Regions from separate parts of the Kribbella sp. CWNU-51 genome, predicted to be linked through region 1. Evidence: riboswitches for the same ligand, from Rfam matches in the RefSeq annotation. Region 1 holds a riboswitch; the other holds the start of a gene.
What was found. Region 1 has a riboswitch for cobalamin ahead of ACXC9Q_RS24055 (putative cobaltochelatase). Riboswitches for the same ligand answer to the same signal wherever they lie in the genome.

Region 1 (4,144 bases):
CCCGCCCAAGGGCCTGCGTCGAGCCTGAGAGGTGGCCGATTCGGACGGCTTCCTCCGCGTGGATCGTGTCACTCGGCAGGCCGTGGAAAGACTCGGTCGCAGCTAGCTCGGCGAACGCGACGGCGCGTTCTGCACTCTCAGGGAGGTCCGTCGTCAGCTCGATCGCTTCGAGGAACTCTTCCAGGTCGGCCATCGCCGGCGTCGTCGATTGCCAGCGGCAGTTGGCCCTCGAGACCAGTAGATCACTGGCCAGCAGCGGCTGCTGCTTCCTGTTCACCAGACTCAGCGCCTCCGTGAGGAGCGTGACTGAAACCTCGGGCCAGCCTGCCCGCTCGCAGACTGCGCTCGTTCGCCGTAACAGGGCGATTCTCTCGTCGCGGCCGCCGCGGATGGTCGGTGACACCGTTTCCCAGACAGCACACGCGCGGCGGAGCTGGATCGCCTCTTCCGTTGGCGCCCTCAGACTCGCCGCGTGATCGGCTGCCACGAGGGACCAGTGGTAGGTGGCGTCGATGTTTCCGGCTCTCTCGTTGTGGATCGCCAGGTCCGCAGCCTCAACCTCGGTGGGCCGCGATTCGAGTACGCGGATGTAGTCGGCGTGGAGCTCCTTGGCTTGGTTCGGTGGCAGACCGTCGTACAGGACCTCGGCGAGGAGCGGGTGCCGGAACCAGGAGGTTCCGTCGGGTGCGGTTTCCACGACACCGCGGTCGTGGGCCTCCGCGCGACAGGAGGCGATCGAGCTCGCCTCGAGTCCGTGGCCGGCGGCGACCTCGGTCAGTACGGCCGATGAGGTCGGTCGGCCGCCGACGGCGAGGATTCTGGTGACCAAGCGGGCCTGGTCCGACAGGCTGTGCCAGGCGGCGAGCAGGGCTTCGCGGAGCGCAGCGGGAACGGTGGCCGGGAGAGTGCGCTCAGCGCCGGACAGACCGCTGACCATCAGTTCGACGAGGTAGGGGTTGCCGTCCGACCTGTCGAGGACCTCGGCGGCGAGTTCGATGTCGGGCGCCTGGCCGAGCAGTCCTTCGATCTCGCTGCTGGTGCCGTCCAGGTCCAGCGGATCCAACCGGAGCTCACCGAAGAAGGGCATCCGGCGCATGTCGGCGAGCCAGGAGTGGAGGGGGTGCCCCTCGCCGCGTTCCTCCGTCCTGCACGTGGCCAGCAGTACCAACGGCTGGGAGCGGAATCCGGCGATCAGGTAGGCCATCGCATCCAGCGAGGCCACGTCGGCCCATTGCAGGTCGTCGACGACCACCACTGTCGGCCGTCGTACCGCGATCCGATTGAGCACGAGGTCGACGAGCATCGGAAGCCTCCTGGTGTCGCCGCCGCCGCTGACGCCGAGCGACGGCAGCAAGGCACTCAGCCCGTCGGTCCCGGCGAGAGTTTCGGCCCTCTCGTCGGCATCCGCTCGGCTCAGCCAGTCCTGCAAGGCGCCGGCGATCGGGGCGAACGGGACCGACGCGCCACCGAAGTGCACGCTCGATCCCCAAAGCACGTTCAGCTGCGAATCGCCGCAGACCTCACGGGCGAGGCGGGTCTTGCCGATGCCGGCTTCGCCATGGATGACGATCGCGTGCGGTACGCCGGCCACGGCATCGAGCAGCACATCGCCGAAGAACCGTTGTTCGGCTGCGCGTCCGGCGAAGCGATGATCGGGCCGCAGACCCCCCATGCGTCCCCAGTCAACACCCGGAGCCGTGCCGACGGGAGCCCTCGACCTGTCCGGCTACCGCCCGTAGGCAAACGGGTTGCCGGTGTGCCGAAGGACGGGTAGTGGTCAGCCCCAGCCTCGACACCCCCGCGTGCACGGCGGCCGCGACCCGGCGCCGGGCGGACTACTACCCGTCCTTCGGTACGCGTCTCCGTCGGCCGATGCACCTCGTGAGGCTCGTGTCGACGTGGGGGTTGCCACGTGACCGTGGTGGTTGCCGGGTGGGCGGGGTGTGCCATGATCGGGCCGACGGTTGTGGAGGAACACCGGTGACCGGCTGAGGCCGGGAGTCCGGGGCGGTCCCGCCACTGTGACCGGGCCTGATCGAAGTCGACGCGGCCCGGGAGCCAGGACATCCGCGTCCGTCCGCCGGGCCGCGGTCACCGCGGTACGGCGTACCAGCCGTGGCGGGCGTGGATACCCGCTCGACGAAGGGACCCACCGCCGATGCGGCCAACCTCACCGTCCACCGGATTCCCGTTCACCGCCGTGGTCGGAATGGACGACCTTCAGCTCGCCCTGATCCTGGCGGCCATCTCGCCGGCGATCGGCGGGGTGCTGATCCGGGGCGAGAAGGGTACGGCGAAGTCGACCGCGGTCCGCGCGTTGACCGAGATCCTCCCGCCGGTGGACGTCGTACCGGGCTGCCGGTTCTCCTGCGACCCCGAGCACCCTGACGACACCTGCCCCGACGGACCGCACCACAGCACGGAGGCCCTCAACCGGCCGGCCCGGCTGGTCGAGTTGCCCGTCGGCGCGACCGAGGATCGGGTGCTCGGGTCGCTGCATCTGGAGAAGGCGCTCGCCGAGGGCATCACGGCGTACGAACCCGGTCTGCTTGCTGCCGCGCACCGCGGACTTCTGTACGTCGACGAGGTCAACCTCCTGCACGATCACCTGGTCGACGTACTGCTCGACGCCGCCGCGATGGGCCGCGCGACCGTCGAACGTGACGGGGTGTCCGTCACGCACCCGGCGCGCTTCGTCCTGGTCGGCACGATGAACCCGGAGGAGGGCGAGCTCCGACCGCAGTTGCTCGATCGCTTCGGCCTGAGCGTCGACGTCGTCGCCAGCCGTGATCCTGCCGTGCGTGTGGAGGTGATGCGGGCGCGGCTCGCGTACGAGGCCGATCCGGCGGGCTTTGTTGCGCGGCACGACGGACCGCAGCGGGAGCTCGCCGAGCGCATCGTCAAGGCGCGCGACCTGATCACCGAGGTGATCCTGACCGACGCCGCGCTCCGGCAGATCGCCGAGATCTGCGCGTCCTTCGACGTTGACGGCATGCGCGCTGACCTGGTCACCGCGCGTACGGCGGTCGCCCACGCGGCCTGGTCCGGCCGCACCGTCGTCGAGGTCGACGACGTCCGCGCCGCCGCCAAACTCGCCCTGCCCCACCGCCGCCGCCGGAACCCCTTCGACGCCCCCGGCCTCGACGAGGATCAACTAGAACAAGCCATCCAAGACAGCACACCACCACCCAACCCCGACGACGACCCGGATGGCCCGGGTGGGGGAGCGGACCCCGCAGACGACGGCAGCCCGGCCGACGCAGACCGGTCGGACGCGAACCAGTCCGACGCGGGCCGGGTGGATGCGGACTCGGCCGCCTCGGATGGTGCTGAGTCCGGCACCGACCCGGACTCGGCGGCCCACGGCGCGGGCCGGGAGGACGGCGCGGATGCCGGCGATGTGGGTGGCCGGCCGGCGCCGGTCGGCGAGGTGGTCGGAAGCTCCGAGCCCTACAAGGCGCGACTGCTCAGCGTGCAGGCCGCGGGCGCCGGTGTCGCCGGGCGGCGGTCCCGGGCGATCACCGAGGTCGGGCGCGTGGTGGGTGATCGCGCCCGCATCGGGCGCGAGGCTGGACGTCCGCATCTGCTGGCGACCATCCGGTCCGCCGCCCCGCATCAGCACGCTCGCGGTCGAGCCGGCGCCGGGCTCGCCGTACGACCCTCCGATGTGCGGCTCGCCGTGCGGGAAGGGCGCGAGGGCAACCTCGTTCTGTTCTGTGTTGACGCGTCGGGGTCGATGGGGACGAAGCAGCGGATGGGGGCGGTGAAGACCGCGATCGTCTCGCTGCTACTCGACGCGTACCAGCGTCGCGACACCGTCGGCCTCGTCACGTTCGCCGGCGCCGCCGCCACGGTTGCCTTGCCGCCCACCGGCAGCGTCGAGACCGCCGTACGTCGTCTCGAGTCGCTACCGACCGGTGGACGCACACCCCTTGCCGAAGGCCTGCTCCAGGCGGCTGAGGTACTACGGATCGCCGCGATCCGCGACCCGCGACGGCGGCCCTTGCTCGTGCTTGTCACGGACGGCCGGGCGACCCATGGAGACAAAGCCTTCGCCCGGGCGAGGCAGGCCGCCGGATGGCTTGCTCAGCAGGGGATCGCCACCGTCGTGGTTGACTGCGAACCGCATCGTGGGGTCCGGCTC
Region 2 (4,144 bases), on a different contig from region 1:
CCGCCGTCCTGACGAACAGCGAAGCGCTGGCGCGACTGCTGCTCCGGGCCGAGGCCGTCGGGTCGTCGCAGATCGAGGGGCTCGTTGTCGGTGCGCGCCGCCTGCTCAAGGCCGACGTACTCCGTGATCGGCCGACCAGTGGACCCGGCGACGTCACCGCCGAGGAAGTGCTGGGCGCTGTCGACGCGATGACCTGGGTGACCGAGTCCGTCCAGGCCGGCGACAAGCTCGAGGTCGACCACCTGCTCGAGGCGCACCGTCGACTGATGGCCCAGTCTCCGACGCCGGAGTTCGGCGGGGAGGTCCGCTATCTGCAGAACTGGATCGGCGGCCGCTCCCCCGCCGAGGCGTACTACGTCCCGCCGCCGGCGCACCTGCTCCCCGACCTGCTCGCGGATCTGATGGCCTTCGTCCGGGAGTCCCGGCTGCCGGTGCTCGCCAAGACCGCGATCGCGCACGCACAGTTCGAGACGATCCATCCCTTTGCCGACGGCAACGGACGGACCGGGCGCGCGCTGATCCACCTGATCCTGCGGGCCGACGGCCTCATCACCCGGACCGTGCCGCCGGTGTCGTTGTCGCTCGCCACGCATGCGACGCAGTACATCGATGCGCTGACAGCCTTCCGGTATGTCGGACGGGCGACCACGATCAAGGCTCGGTCGGCGGCGAATCCCTGGCTGCAGATGTTCGCGATGGCATGCAGTCACGCCACCGCGGAGGCCGCGCGGTTCGAACAGACGGCGACCGACCTGAAGACCGCCTGGCGCGAACGGGCCGCGCCGGTCCGCGCAGGCTCCGCGACCGATCTGTTGATCGACGCCTTGCCCGCGGCCCCGGTCCTCACGCTTGCCGCGGCCGCGCGGCTCATCGACCGGTCTCAACAGGCCGCCAACCAAGGACTCGCGCGCCTGGTCGAGACGCGCGTCCTGCGCGAGCTCACCGACGGCCGCCGGAACCGCGTCTACGAGGCGCCCGAACTGATCGACGCGTTCACGTTGCTCGAGCGGCGCTTCGCCAGCCCGGCGGCCGATACCCGGATCGAACCGCCTAGCAGACCAGTGCCGTCGAGGCCAGAACCAACACACCGTCCGCATTGACTTTCTCCTCTCCGTCGGGACACAATTCGAACACATGTTCGATCGCGTCTCAAATCGAGGCGCCTGACGGGGAGCGGGATGAATCGTGATGCCGGAGCCGTTCGACTGGGAGATCCTGCACCGACCATCGGCGATGGCGATGGTGCGAGGCCAGCTCGGCTTCAGCTGGATGGTGCTGTCCGGCCGGCTCGCCCAACTGACCGACGAGCAGTACTTCTGGCGTCCGAGCAGTGAGGCCCTGACCGTCGTACGACGGCACTACCTCGGTGGATTCCGGTCCCTCGGATCCGGGGAGTGGGTGGCGCAGTGGCCGGACGAGCCGGATCATCGCGGGCCACGGACGATCGCCTGGCTGATCGCCCACTTGACCGAGACATTCTTCGAGCGCTGGGAGTGGACCTTCGGCGAGAGCCAACAGGGCCGCGCCGACATCACACTGCACGGCAACGCCCGGGACGCGGTCGCCTGGCTGACGCACTGGGTGGACGCCTGGCAGGACTCGATCGCCGCGCTGGACGAGGAGCAGGTGATGACGGTCGGCCTGAGCCAGGCGACCGAACTGGACGCCGGTGAGCCGTTCGGTCACGTCGCGCTCCGGCTCAACCGCGAGCTCATCCACCACGGCTCGGAGATCATGACGCTCCAGGATCTCTATGCGGTCGCAGCCTGAAACCACAACATGTGCGACACGCGGCGTGGCGCTACCACAAGATCTAGTGCAATCCACCTAGCATCACTACTGCTGGTGGTTCGGAGTGGTTGGCAGCACAAGATGTGGGCCACGCCGAGGCAACAGGGGAATCCGGTGCGAATCCGGAGCTGCCCCGCAACGGTGAGCGGAGACTGTCCGCGAGTCCGGATACCTGCCACCGGCGCGCGCACCGCCGGTGCGTGCGGTCCGAGACCTCGCGGGTGGGTCGCAGGGCGTGGCGGCAGCGTTCCCGGCCGGAGCTGCCTGTCTCGTCATGCGCCCATCCGTGCGGTAACGGTCCTCCGAACTCTTGTGGAGAGCACACCTGTGACTATTGCTTCGTCATCCTCCGCGGTGACGACCGACCAGCCGATCCAGCTGACCGTCGTCCGCCGTGACGGCAGCAGCACCGCGTTCGATCCGACCAAGATCTCTGTTGCCATGAGCAAGGCGTTCCTCGCGGTCGAGGGCGCCGACGCCGGCGCGACCCACCGGGTCCGCGACCTGGTGGCCGACCTGACCGGCCGGGTCGTGGGCGCCTTGACCAGCCGCGGCGACACTCGCCGCAGCGTCCAGGTCGAAGACATCCAGGACCAGGTCGAGCTGGCGCTGATGCGCGCCGGTGAGCACCAGGTCGCCCGGGCCTATGTGTTGTACCGCGAAGAGCGGACCAAGGCCAGGACACCATCCGACCCGGCCGGGATCGCCGAGCGGCCCGCGCTCTCGGTGCGCGCCGCCGACGGCAGCACCGCGCCATTGGACATCGACCGGCTGCGGGTGATCGTCGCGGAAGCGGCCGACGGGCTCGACTCGGTCGATCCCGAGCTGATCCTCGACGAGACTCTCGGCTCCTGCTACGACGGCATCGCTCAGCACGAGGTCGAGCTCGCGCTGGTGATGGCCGCCCGGTCCTACGTCGAGACCGAGCCGCAGTACAGCTTCGCCGCGTCCCGCCTGCTGCTGGACCAGATCCGCCGCGAGGCCCTCGGCCGCGTGCACGGTGAGCCACGGCAGGCCAGCCAGGCCGACATGACCGCGGCCTACGCGGACTACTTCCCGCGCTACGTCCAGGTCGGTATCGACGCCGGTCACCTCGATCCCGAGCTGGCCACCTTCGACCTCGACCGGCTCGCCGCCGCGATCCGTCCCGAGCGCGATCTCGACTTCACCTTCCTCGCTCTCCAGACGCTGTACGACCGGTATCTGCTGCACATCGACAAGGTCCGGTTCGAGCTGCCGCAGGCGTTCTTCCTCCGGGTCGCGATGGGGATGGCGCTGCGCGAGGACGACCGGGAGGCGCGCGCGATCCAGTTCTACGAACTGCTCAGCTCGTTCCGGTTCATGTCCTCCACGCCGACGCTGTTCAACTCCGGCACCACCCGGCCGCAGCTGTCGTCGTGCTTCCTGACCACGGTCGACGACGACCTGGCCGGCATCTTCCACGGCATCCGGAACAACGCCCTGCTCGCCAAGTACTCCGGCGGCCTCGGCAACGACTGGACGCCGGTCCGCGGGATCGGCGCCAAGATCCGCGGCACCAACGGTGAGTCGCAGGGCGTCGTACCGTTCCTGAAGATCGCCAACGACACCGCCGTCGCGGTCAACCAGTGCTTTGCGCCGGACACCCTCGTTTACGCTGCAGACGGCCCAACCGCGATCCGCGACATCGAGGTGGGCGATCTCGTGCTCGCTGCGAGCGGTCGCTATCGCGAGGTCACGAAGACTTTCACGTACGACCAGGACGGCCCGATGGTGGAGGTCGATGTCAAGCACTCGATCGAGCCACTCACTGTCACCACCGGCCATCCGCTCTACGCGATTCAAGGCATACCGATGGAGCAGGGCAATGAGCGCACGCTCGAGTGGCTCGCGAAGGAGAAGGTCACAGCAGCCTGGGTCGAGGCCGGCATGCTCAGCAGGGGTGACTACATCGGGCAGGTCATCCCGACGGACGTCATTCCGGTTCACGGTCTGACAGAGGACGATGCGCGCCTGTATGGCATCCTCCTCGGTGACGGCCACATGTCGAAGAACGGCAGCCAGTGGGGTGTGTCAGGGAATCCGCAGCGCGACACACACTTGTCGTTCGTGCGCGAGTACCTCAAAGCTCGCGAAATCCATTTCTGGGAGACCAGTCGCGGTGATACCTACGTGCAGATCCACTGGGCGGCAGGACGCGGCCCCAGAAGAGACAGGCTGACGGGACGCATCGTCGGCAGCGGCGAGCCTACGCTGCCATTTGATGGCGAGGACCTGTACGACCAGCTACACCGGAAACACATCGCACGTCGGCTGTCGCATCTGCCACCTGCCCAAACACATGCGCTGATCCAGGGCCTGCTGGAAACGGACG

Region 2: linked by a shared signal. The riboswitch ahead of ACXC9Q_RS34445 (ribonucleoside-diphosphate reductase subunit alpha) and the one ahead of ACXC9Q_RS24055 (putative cobaltochelatase) in region 1 are both predicted to bind cobalamin.

Annotation. Positions count from the first base shown of each region.
Region 1 is NZ_JBSXMZ010000023.1:48,444-52,587, reverse strand. It holds gene ACXC9Q_RS24060 (ATP-binding protein) at 1-1,672, opposite strand, end outside; cobalamin riboswitch at 1,948-2,089, shown strand; gene ACXC9Q_RS24055 (putative cobaltochelatase) at 2,159-4,144, shown strand, end outside.
Region 2 is NZ_JBSXMZ010000044.1:39,568-43,711, reverse strand. It holds gene ACXC9Q_RS34455 (Fic family protein) at 1-1,100, shown strand, start outside; gene ACXC9Q_RS34450 (DinB family protein) at 1,189-1,770, shown strand; cobalamin riboswitch at 1,830-1,985, shown strand; gene ACXC9Q_RS34445 (ribonucleoside-diphosphate reductase subunit alpha) at 2,119-4,144, shown strand, end outside.